DNA from 2 places in the Klebsiella variicola genome. Region 2 is predicted to be linked to the other one. Evidence: riboswitches for the same ligand, from Rfam matches in the RefSeq annotation. Region 2 holds a riboswitch; the other holds the start of a gene.
The links. Region 2 has a riboswitch for cobalamin ahead of btuB (TonB-dependent vitamin B12 receptor BtuB). Riboswitches for the same ligand answer to the same signal wherever they lie in the genome.
Positions count from the first base shown of each region.

Region 1 (3,802 bases), 1.1 Mb from region 2:
GCCTCGACCGGGCCGCTTACCGGTTTTGCGATGAACCCGGCGCGCGATTTTGGCCCGAAATTATTTGCCTGGCTCGCCGGGTGGGGCGACATCGCGATGACTGGCGGAAGGGATATTCCCTATTTTATCGTGCCCATCATCGCGCCATTGCTGGGCGCCTGCCTCGGCGCCGCAATTTATCGTTTTCTCATCGCCAATAATCTTCCCTGTCATACCTGCGTTGAGGAGAAAAATACGCGTTAGCATCCAGTGAAAAATGTATTACTGAAATAGCAAAACTATTTCATGAACCGATATCACGAACCGCTCAAAAAGTCTCCCCGGGGTGGGAGACTTTTGTTATTGTCAATGCACTTTTTTATCGTCGACGGGATCTGATGCTAAAAAAGGGAAATATGAATAATATGTTTTATTTATAACAAAAAATTAACTGAGGGGTTTTATCATGATTTCTGCGAGTACCCTGAACTCAGAACTCATCAATAAAATCGCACAGGATTTTGCGCAAGCCACCAGTCTGGCGGTTGTGGTCGTCAATATTCACGGTGATGAGATTTCTGAACTGTTTAATTTCACGCCGTTTTGCCAACTCATGCGTCAGCACCCGGAGCACAGCGGACGCTGTCGCATGAGCGACCGCTGCGGCGGGCTGGAAGCCTCGAAAAATGACCAGCTGTGTATCTACCGCTGTCACGCGGGGTTAACTGATTTTTCCATCCCGCTGGTGATCGCCGGCCACCTCGTTGGCTTCGTGCTGTGCGGCCAGGTGCGTCTGAGCAATGATATTGAACTGGTTGATATTCTGAACGTGGATGACCGCTGGCAGGACGATCCGGCGCTGGTCCAGGCGTTTCGCGATGTGCCTGAGATGGACTATTCGCGGGTTATCGCTTCGGCGGATCTGCTGAAGCTGATCGTCGAGAATTGCCTGAAAAAACAGCTCAACTTTGTGGTTATCAAAGATAACCCGCCGCAGAACGACCCGGCGCAGGCCTGCCGGGCGGCCTCGCCGCACGATGGCAAAATGAAGAAGGCGCTGCGCTATATCGACGCGCATCTCTCCGATGAGCTGCGTCTGGAGGACGTGGCGGCGCACGTCTATCTCAGCCCGTACTACTTCAGCAAACTGTTTAAAAAGTATCAGGGGATCGGCTTTAACGCCTGGGTCAATCAGCAGCGGATGGCGAGCGCAAAAGAGCTGCTATGCCACAGCGACTGGAGCATTGCCAGCATCGCGCGGAATTTAGGTTTTTCGCAAACCAGCTATTTTTGCAAAGTGTTTCGCCAGACCTATCAGGTAACGCCGCAGGCATTTCGTCAGCAAATTAATGCCGGATCACAAACTGAGTCTTTTTAAATGACAATATTTTGCTATTGCCGATTTTTGATATCCCGGAGTATCTTCATCATTATAAAATGAAAAAAACGACAGTAGAGCAATAAATTGTCATAGCGCAACAAAATAGTGATATTCGAGGGATAAACTACACCAGTTTTTATTTTTGTGATGGGATAGAGTGTCCGTTAATACGAGACTGATGAATATCACAACACCGCTTCACCTCGCGGACGTCATTTTGCAGGCGATGAGGCGGTAAAAGTAAGCGTGAAACATTAACCGCGGATGCATGGCGCATCGGCGAATACAACCGACAGGTTCGACACCAGTTTGGTGTCAGGGAAGGGGGTGTAAATCCCCCGCAGCCCCCGCTGCTGTGATGCTGACGACCCCGCAAAAACCACTGATCGAAAGATTGGGAAGGGCGGGCGAGAACGAGGCTAAGCCAGAAGACCTGCCTGCCGGTAACTGACCAACAACTTCGGTGGGAAGTGGGTGGCTTAGCGGTGCGTGGTCGCAGGACCAGGCATGCGCGCAGCTATACCCCGACCACCTGAACAGGACAGGGTATGGCAACCAGGCGTGCGTTTATTCTTGCGGGTACCGGCAGCGGTTGTGGCAAAACCACCGTTACGCTTGGCCTGCTCAGCTTGCTCCAACAGCGCGGTTTGCGGGTGCAACCCTGTAAAGTGGGGCCAGACTACCTGGACACCGCCTGGCACACCGCCATCAGCGGCGTCGCCTCCCGCAATCTCGACAGCTTTATGCTTCCCGCCCCGATACTCAACGCGCTGTTTGCCGAACAACTGCAGCAGGCCGACATCGCGGTTATCGAAGGGGTGATGGGCCTGTATGACGGCTACGGCATCGACCCCAACTACTGCAGCAGCGCGGCGATGGCTAAACAGCTTGGCTGCCCGGTGATTTTGCTGGTGGATGGCAAAGCGGTGTCGACTTCCATCGCCGCCACGGTGATGGGCTTTCAACACTTTGATCCGGCCCTCAACATCGCTGGCGTTATCGTCAATCGGGTTAACAGCGACGCGCACTTCCAGCTGCTGAAAAGCGCCATTGAGCGCTACTGTCAGGTGCCAGTGCTCGGCTATGTGCCGCGCGTGGAAGGCGTGGCGCTGCCCGAACGGCATCTGGGGCTGGTGACCGCCCGCGAGTCGGTGGTCAATCAGCAGGCATGGCGGGATTTTGCCAGCCTGCTGGGGCGCACCCTCGACATAGACCGGCTACTGGCCCTCAGCGAACTGGCCGCCATGCCGGCCGGCGAGTGGGGGGAACCGCTTGCCGCCGACGCCGGCGAAGGACTGACGCTGGCCCTCGCCGACGATGAGGCCTTCAATTTTTATTACCCCGATAACCTGGCGCTGCTGGCGCGCTGCGGCGTGAAGATGGTGCGCTTTAGCCCGCTGCGCGATCGCCAGCTGCCGGCCTGCCAGATGATCTGGCTCGGCGGCGGCTACCCGGAGCTGCATGCGGCCGGGCTGTCCGCCAACCATGAGATGCTGGCGCAGCTTCGCGCGGCGCACCGGCGCGGGGTGGCGATCTACGCCGAGTGCGGCGGCCTGATGTATCTGGGCACGACCCTGGAAGTCACCGGAGGCGAGCGCTACGCCATGGCGGATATTATTCCTGGACACAGCCGAATGGGGACGCGTCTGACCCGGTTCGGCTACTGCGAAGCGCAGGCGCAGCAGCAGACGCTGCTGGCCGCTCCTGGCGAGTGGCTGCGCGGCCATGAATTTCATTACTCCGATTTTTCGCCCGCCACCCCTGCCGTACTGGCCTGCCGTAAACAGCGAGACGGTAAGACGCTCCAGCAGTGGCCGGGAGGATGGCAGTCCGGCAGCGCCTTTGCCAGCTATCTCCATGTCCACTTTGCCCAGCGCCCCACCATGCTCAACCACTGGCTGCGAGCGGCAAGGAGGGCGCAATGACTCTTCTCGCCTGGTGTGTGGCCTGGATACTTGATGTGCTCATTGGCGATCCGCCGCACTGGCCGCATCCGGTGCGCTGGATAGGTCGCCTGATCACCGTCAGCCAGCGTGTGGTGCGGCGCGTCTGCCATAGCGACCGGGCGCTGCGCATCGGCGGCGGGGTAATGTGGCTGGTGGTGACCGGCCTGACATGGGGCGTGGCCTGGGGCGCACTGGCGCTGGCGCACAGGCTCCATCCCTGGCTGGGATGGCTGGTGGAGGTGTGGATGATCTTCACCGTGCTGGCGGGACGCTGTCTGGCACAGTCGGCGATGGCGGTGGCCCGGCCGCTGCAGGCCGGGGATCTCGCCGAAAGCCGGCATAAGCTCTCCTGGATTGTCGGGCGCGATACCTCTCAGCTCCAGCCAGCGCAGATCAACCGTGCGGTGGTGGAGACCGTGGCGGAAAACACGGTGGATGGCATTATCGCGCCGCTCTTTTTCCTGCTGCTGGGCGGCGCGCCGCTGGCCATGGCCTA
Region 1 is NZ_CP010523.2:960,739-964,540, forward strand. Features, by position in the region: gene pduF (propanediol diffusion facilitator PduF) at 1-243, shown strand, start outside; gene pocR (transcriptional regulator PocR) at 446-1,357, shown strand; cobalamin riboswitch at 1,638-1,815, shown strand; gene SP68_RS04590 (cobyrinate a,c-diamide synthase) at 1,909-3,285, shown strand; gene cbiB (adenosylcobinamide-phosphate synthase CbiB) at 3,282-3,802, shown strand, end outside.
Region 1: it holds a riboswitch for cobalamin, as region 2 does, so the genes downstream of both, SP68_RS04590 (cobyrinate a,c-diamide synthase) here and btuB (TonB-dependent vitamin B12 receptor BtuB) in region 2, are expected to answer to the same signal.

Region 2 (3,802 bases):
CTGCTGCTGGCGCTGATTGCCGGGTTATCCATTAATGGCGCCTTTGCGGCGCTGTTCAGTTCGATAGTTCCGTTTTCCGTCTTCCCGATTTTATCCCTGCTGCTGACGGTCTACTGTCTGCATCAGCGCTATCAGAATCGCAGTATGCCCGTTGGGCTTCCGGGCCTGGCCGCCGCCTTTTTTATTCTCGGGGTGCTGTTGTACAGCACCGTCGTGCGTGCGGAGTACCCGGATATCGGCTCTAACTTCTTCCCGGCCGTTCTGTCCGTCGCGATGGTCTTCTGGATCGGCTACAAGATGCGTAACCGCAAAAATACGGCAGCCGAGTAAGCCGCCAGTGGTGTAAAAAAACCGGCAATATGACATTGCCGGTTTTTTTGGGCCTATTTCCGGGTCAGCAGAACGCCGCATTCCATATGATGGGTGTACGGGAACTGGTCGAACAGCGCCAGCCGGGTGACGTTGTGCGTCTGGCTTAACGTCTCCAGATTGCGGCACAGAGTTTCCGGGTTGCATGAAATGTACAGAATGCGCGGATAGGCCTGCACCATTTTTTCCGTTTCGCTGTCCAGTCCGCTGCGCGGCGGATCGACGAAAATGGTCTCGCACTGATAGCTCTGCAGATCGATACCCTGCAGCCGGTTGAACTCCCGCACGCCATTCATCGCCTGAGTAAACTCTTCCGCCGCCATGCGGATAATCTGCACGTTGTCGATATGGTTAGCGGCGATGTTGTACTGCGCCGCAGCCACTGACGGTTTGGCGATTTCGGTGGCCAGCACGCGATCAAAATTACGCGCCAGCGCCAGCGAGAAGTTACCGTTGCCGCAGTACAATTCCAGCAGGTCGCCGGTCGCCCCTTTGGTGACATCCAGCGCCCACTCCAGCATCTGAATGTTCATGGCCGCGTTCGGCTGGGTAAAGCTGTTTTCCACCTGACGGTAGATCATCTCTCGCCCGCCAACTGGCAGACGTTCATCTATATAGTCCTGATCGAGCTCGATTTTGGTTTTGGTCGCCCGTCCAATCAGATGCACATTGAGTCCCTGGGCTCGCAGGGCGTCACGCAGCGCCTCCGCTTGCTCACGCCAGGCATCATCGAGTTTTTTATGATACAGCAGCGAAACGACCGCCTGGTTGCTGAGGGTGGTCAGATAGTCAATCTGGAACAGCTTATGGCGCAGCACGGGATTGTTGCGCACGCCCTCCAGCATGGCGGTCATCAGCTGATTGATAAGCGCGCTGGCGGCCGGAAAGCTGTCAACGCGAATCCGCGACCGGGTCTGCTGATCGAAAATAATATGGTACAGATCGTCGCCATCGTGCCACAGACGGAACTCGGCGCGCATCCGGTAGTGGCTGACCGGCGAACGAAACACTTCCGGAACCGGCGCGGCAAAAGGCGCCATCATGGTTTGCAAACGGACGACTTTTTCTGCCAGCTGCGCTTCGTATTGTTCGGTAGGAAGGTGTTCGGGGGTCATGATGCATCCTGAATAAAATAAGTACGCGGGGATTGTAGGGAAAGCGCCGGGGATGTCCAGCCTCGAATGTGGCGGGAAATATAATTAGCAGTCTGGACATCTATATGATTCTAATTGTAGCATTCGCCTACCGGTCCTGTGAGTTAAAAGGGAACCCAGTGGAAATCTGGGGCTGACGCGCAGCGGTAAGGAAGGTGAGAAATGAGCGCACTCGGTGCAGACACTGCGGCTAGCCGTGGGAAGTCATTATTTCTTGAAACAGCCTCCAAGCCCGAAGACCTGCCGGAATACGTCGCACTGGGTTTTATCGTCGCGAGCAACTGATAAAACCTGCGGCATCCTTTTTCTGTTTCGGATGCTTTTACAATGATTAAAAAAGCTTCGCTGATGACGGCTTTATCCGTCACGGCATTTTCCGGCTGGGCGCAGGATAGCAATTCAGATACGTTAGTGGTGACAGCAAACCGTTTTCAACAGCCGGTCAATACCGTGCTGGCGCCGACCGACATTGTGACGCGCGATGATATCGACCGCTGGCAGTCCAAAGATTTAAACGATGTCATGCGTCGTCTTCCTGGGGTCGATATTGCCCGCAACGGCGGCATGGGGCAGAGCGCTTCGCTGTATGTTCGGGGGACGGAGGCTCGTCACGTGCTGGTGCTGATCGACGGTGTGCCGATGGCGCGTCCGGGGATCTCCAATGGCGTAGATATCAGTCAGATCCCTATCTCGCTGGTCCAGCGGGTGGAATACATCCGTGGCCCGCGCTCCGCAGTCTACGGCTCCGGAGCGATCGGTGGGGTGGTGAACATTATCACTATGACCGATTCAGACCGTTCACAGGTTAACGTCGGAATGGGGAGTAACGGTTATCAGACTTATGACGGCGCCATTAATAAACGTTTTGGCGATACCGTAGTGACTGCAGCTGGTGCTTATCAGACCACAAAAGGTTTTAACGTCCAGCCGAATTCGCCGTACAGCGGCGACAGCGATCGTGATGGCTATCGTAACAAGCTTTTCCTGGGCGGTGTGCAACATAAGTTTGACGATAACTTCTCTGGTTTCTTCCGGGGCTATGGTTACACAGCCAATACTGACTACGATCAGGGCTCGTATGGCTATGTTGGCGGCAATGATGAACGACAGAATTACACGCAGTCCTGGGACACGGGTCTGCGTTACAGCTCCGGTATCTATTCCTCCCAGCTGATTGCTAACTATCAGCGCATCAAAGATTACAACTACAGCAGCGACGCTGGCCGCTATGCCGCGGGCACCACCCTGGATGATATGGAACAGCGCTATATCCAGTGGGGTAATAACATTGAGGTTGGGCACGGGGCGATTAGTGGCGGCGTCGACTGGAAGCAAGAAAAGCTCACCTCCAGTAGCACAACATTGTCTGATGCCTACAAACGCGATACCACCGGTCTTTACCTGACCGGGCAGCAGCAGATTGACAGTGTGACCCTGGAAGCATCCGGACGTGAGGATCATGACGAGCAGTTCGGATGGCACGGTACTTGGCAGACTGCGGCAGGCTGGGAGTTTATTGATGGCTACCGGGCTACGCTCTCTTACGGTACCGGATTCCTGGCGCCGTCACTGGGTCAGCAATATGGCGCGACGCGTTTTGCTTCGTTTTATGGGCCTGGCATTGCTTCCAACCCAAACCTGAAGCCGGAAGAATCTAAACAGTGGGAAGCCGGAATTGACGGGCTAACGGGGCCGCTGGATTGGCGAATCTCAGCATATCATTATGAGATTCAAAACCTGATCGACTATAAAAACAATCAATATATCAACGTGAAGTCAGCCACGATTAAAGGTCTGGAGTGGACGGGGAACGTGACGACTGGCCCGGTGGAGCATCATCTGACGTTGCAGTATGTCGATCCGCGTGATGATGATACTGGCAAGGTACTCTATCGCCGCGCGAAGCAACAAGTGAAGTATGAACTGACCGGACAGATCTACGATCTTGACTGGAACGTGATGTATCAGTACCTCGGCAAGCGTTACGATGATGACTACGACAATGGGCGCGATGTCAAAATGGGCGGTCTGAGCCTCTGGGATGTCGGTTTATCGTATCCCGTCACCTCACACCTGACAGTTCGTGGTAAAATAGCCAATCTGTTCGATAAAGATTACGAGACAGTTTATGGCTACCAATCTGCAGGACGGGAATTCACCTTGTCTGGCAGCTACACCTTCTGATCCACGTCCCACCGTGCTGGTGTTTGATTCCGGCGTCGGTGGGTTGTCGGTTTATAATGAGATTCGGCAGCTGCTGCCGAATCTGCATTACATCT
Region 2 is NZ_CP010523.2:5,366,903-5,370,704, reverse strand. Features, by position in the region: gene SP68_RS25075 (YijD family membrane protein) at 1-330, shown strand, start outside; gene trmA (tRNA (uridine(54)-C5)-methyltransferase TrmA) at 384-1,484, opposite strand; cobalamin riboswitch at 1,599-1,785, shown strand; gene btuB (TonB-dependent vitamin B12 receptor BtuB) at 1,851-3,707, shown strand; gene murI (glutamate racemase) at 3,652-3,802, shown strand, end outside.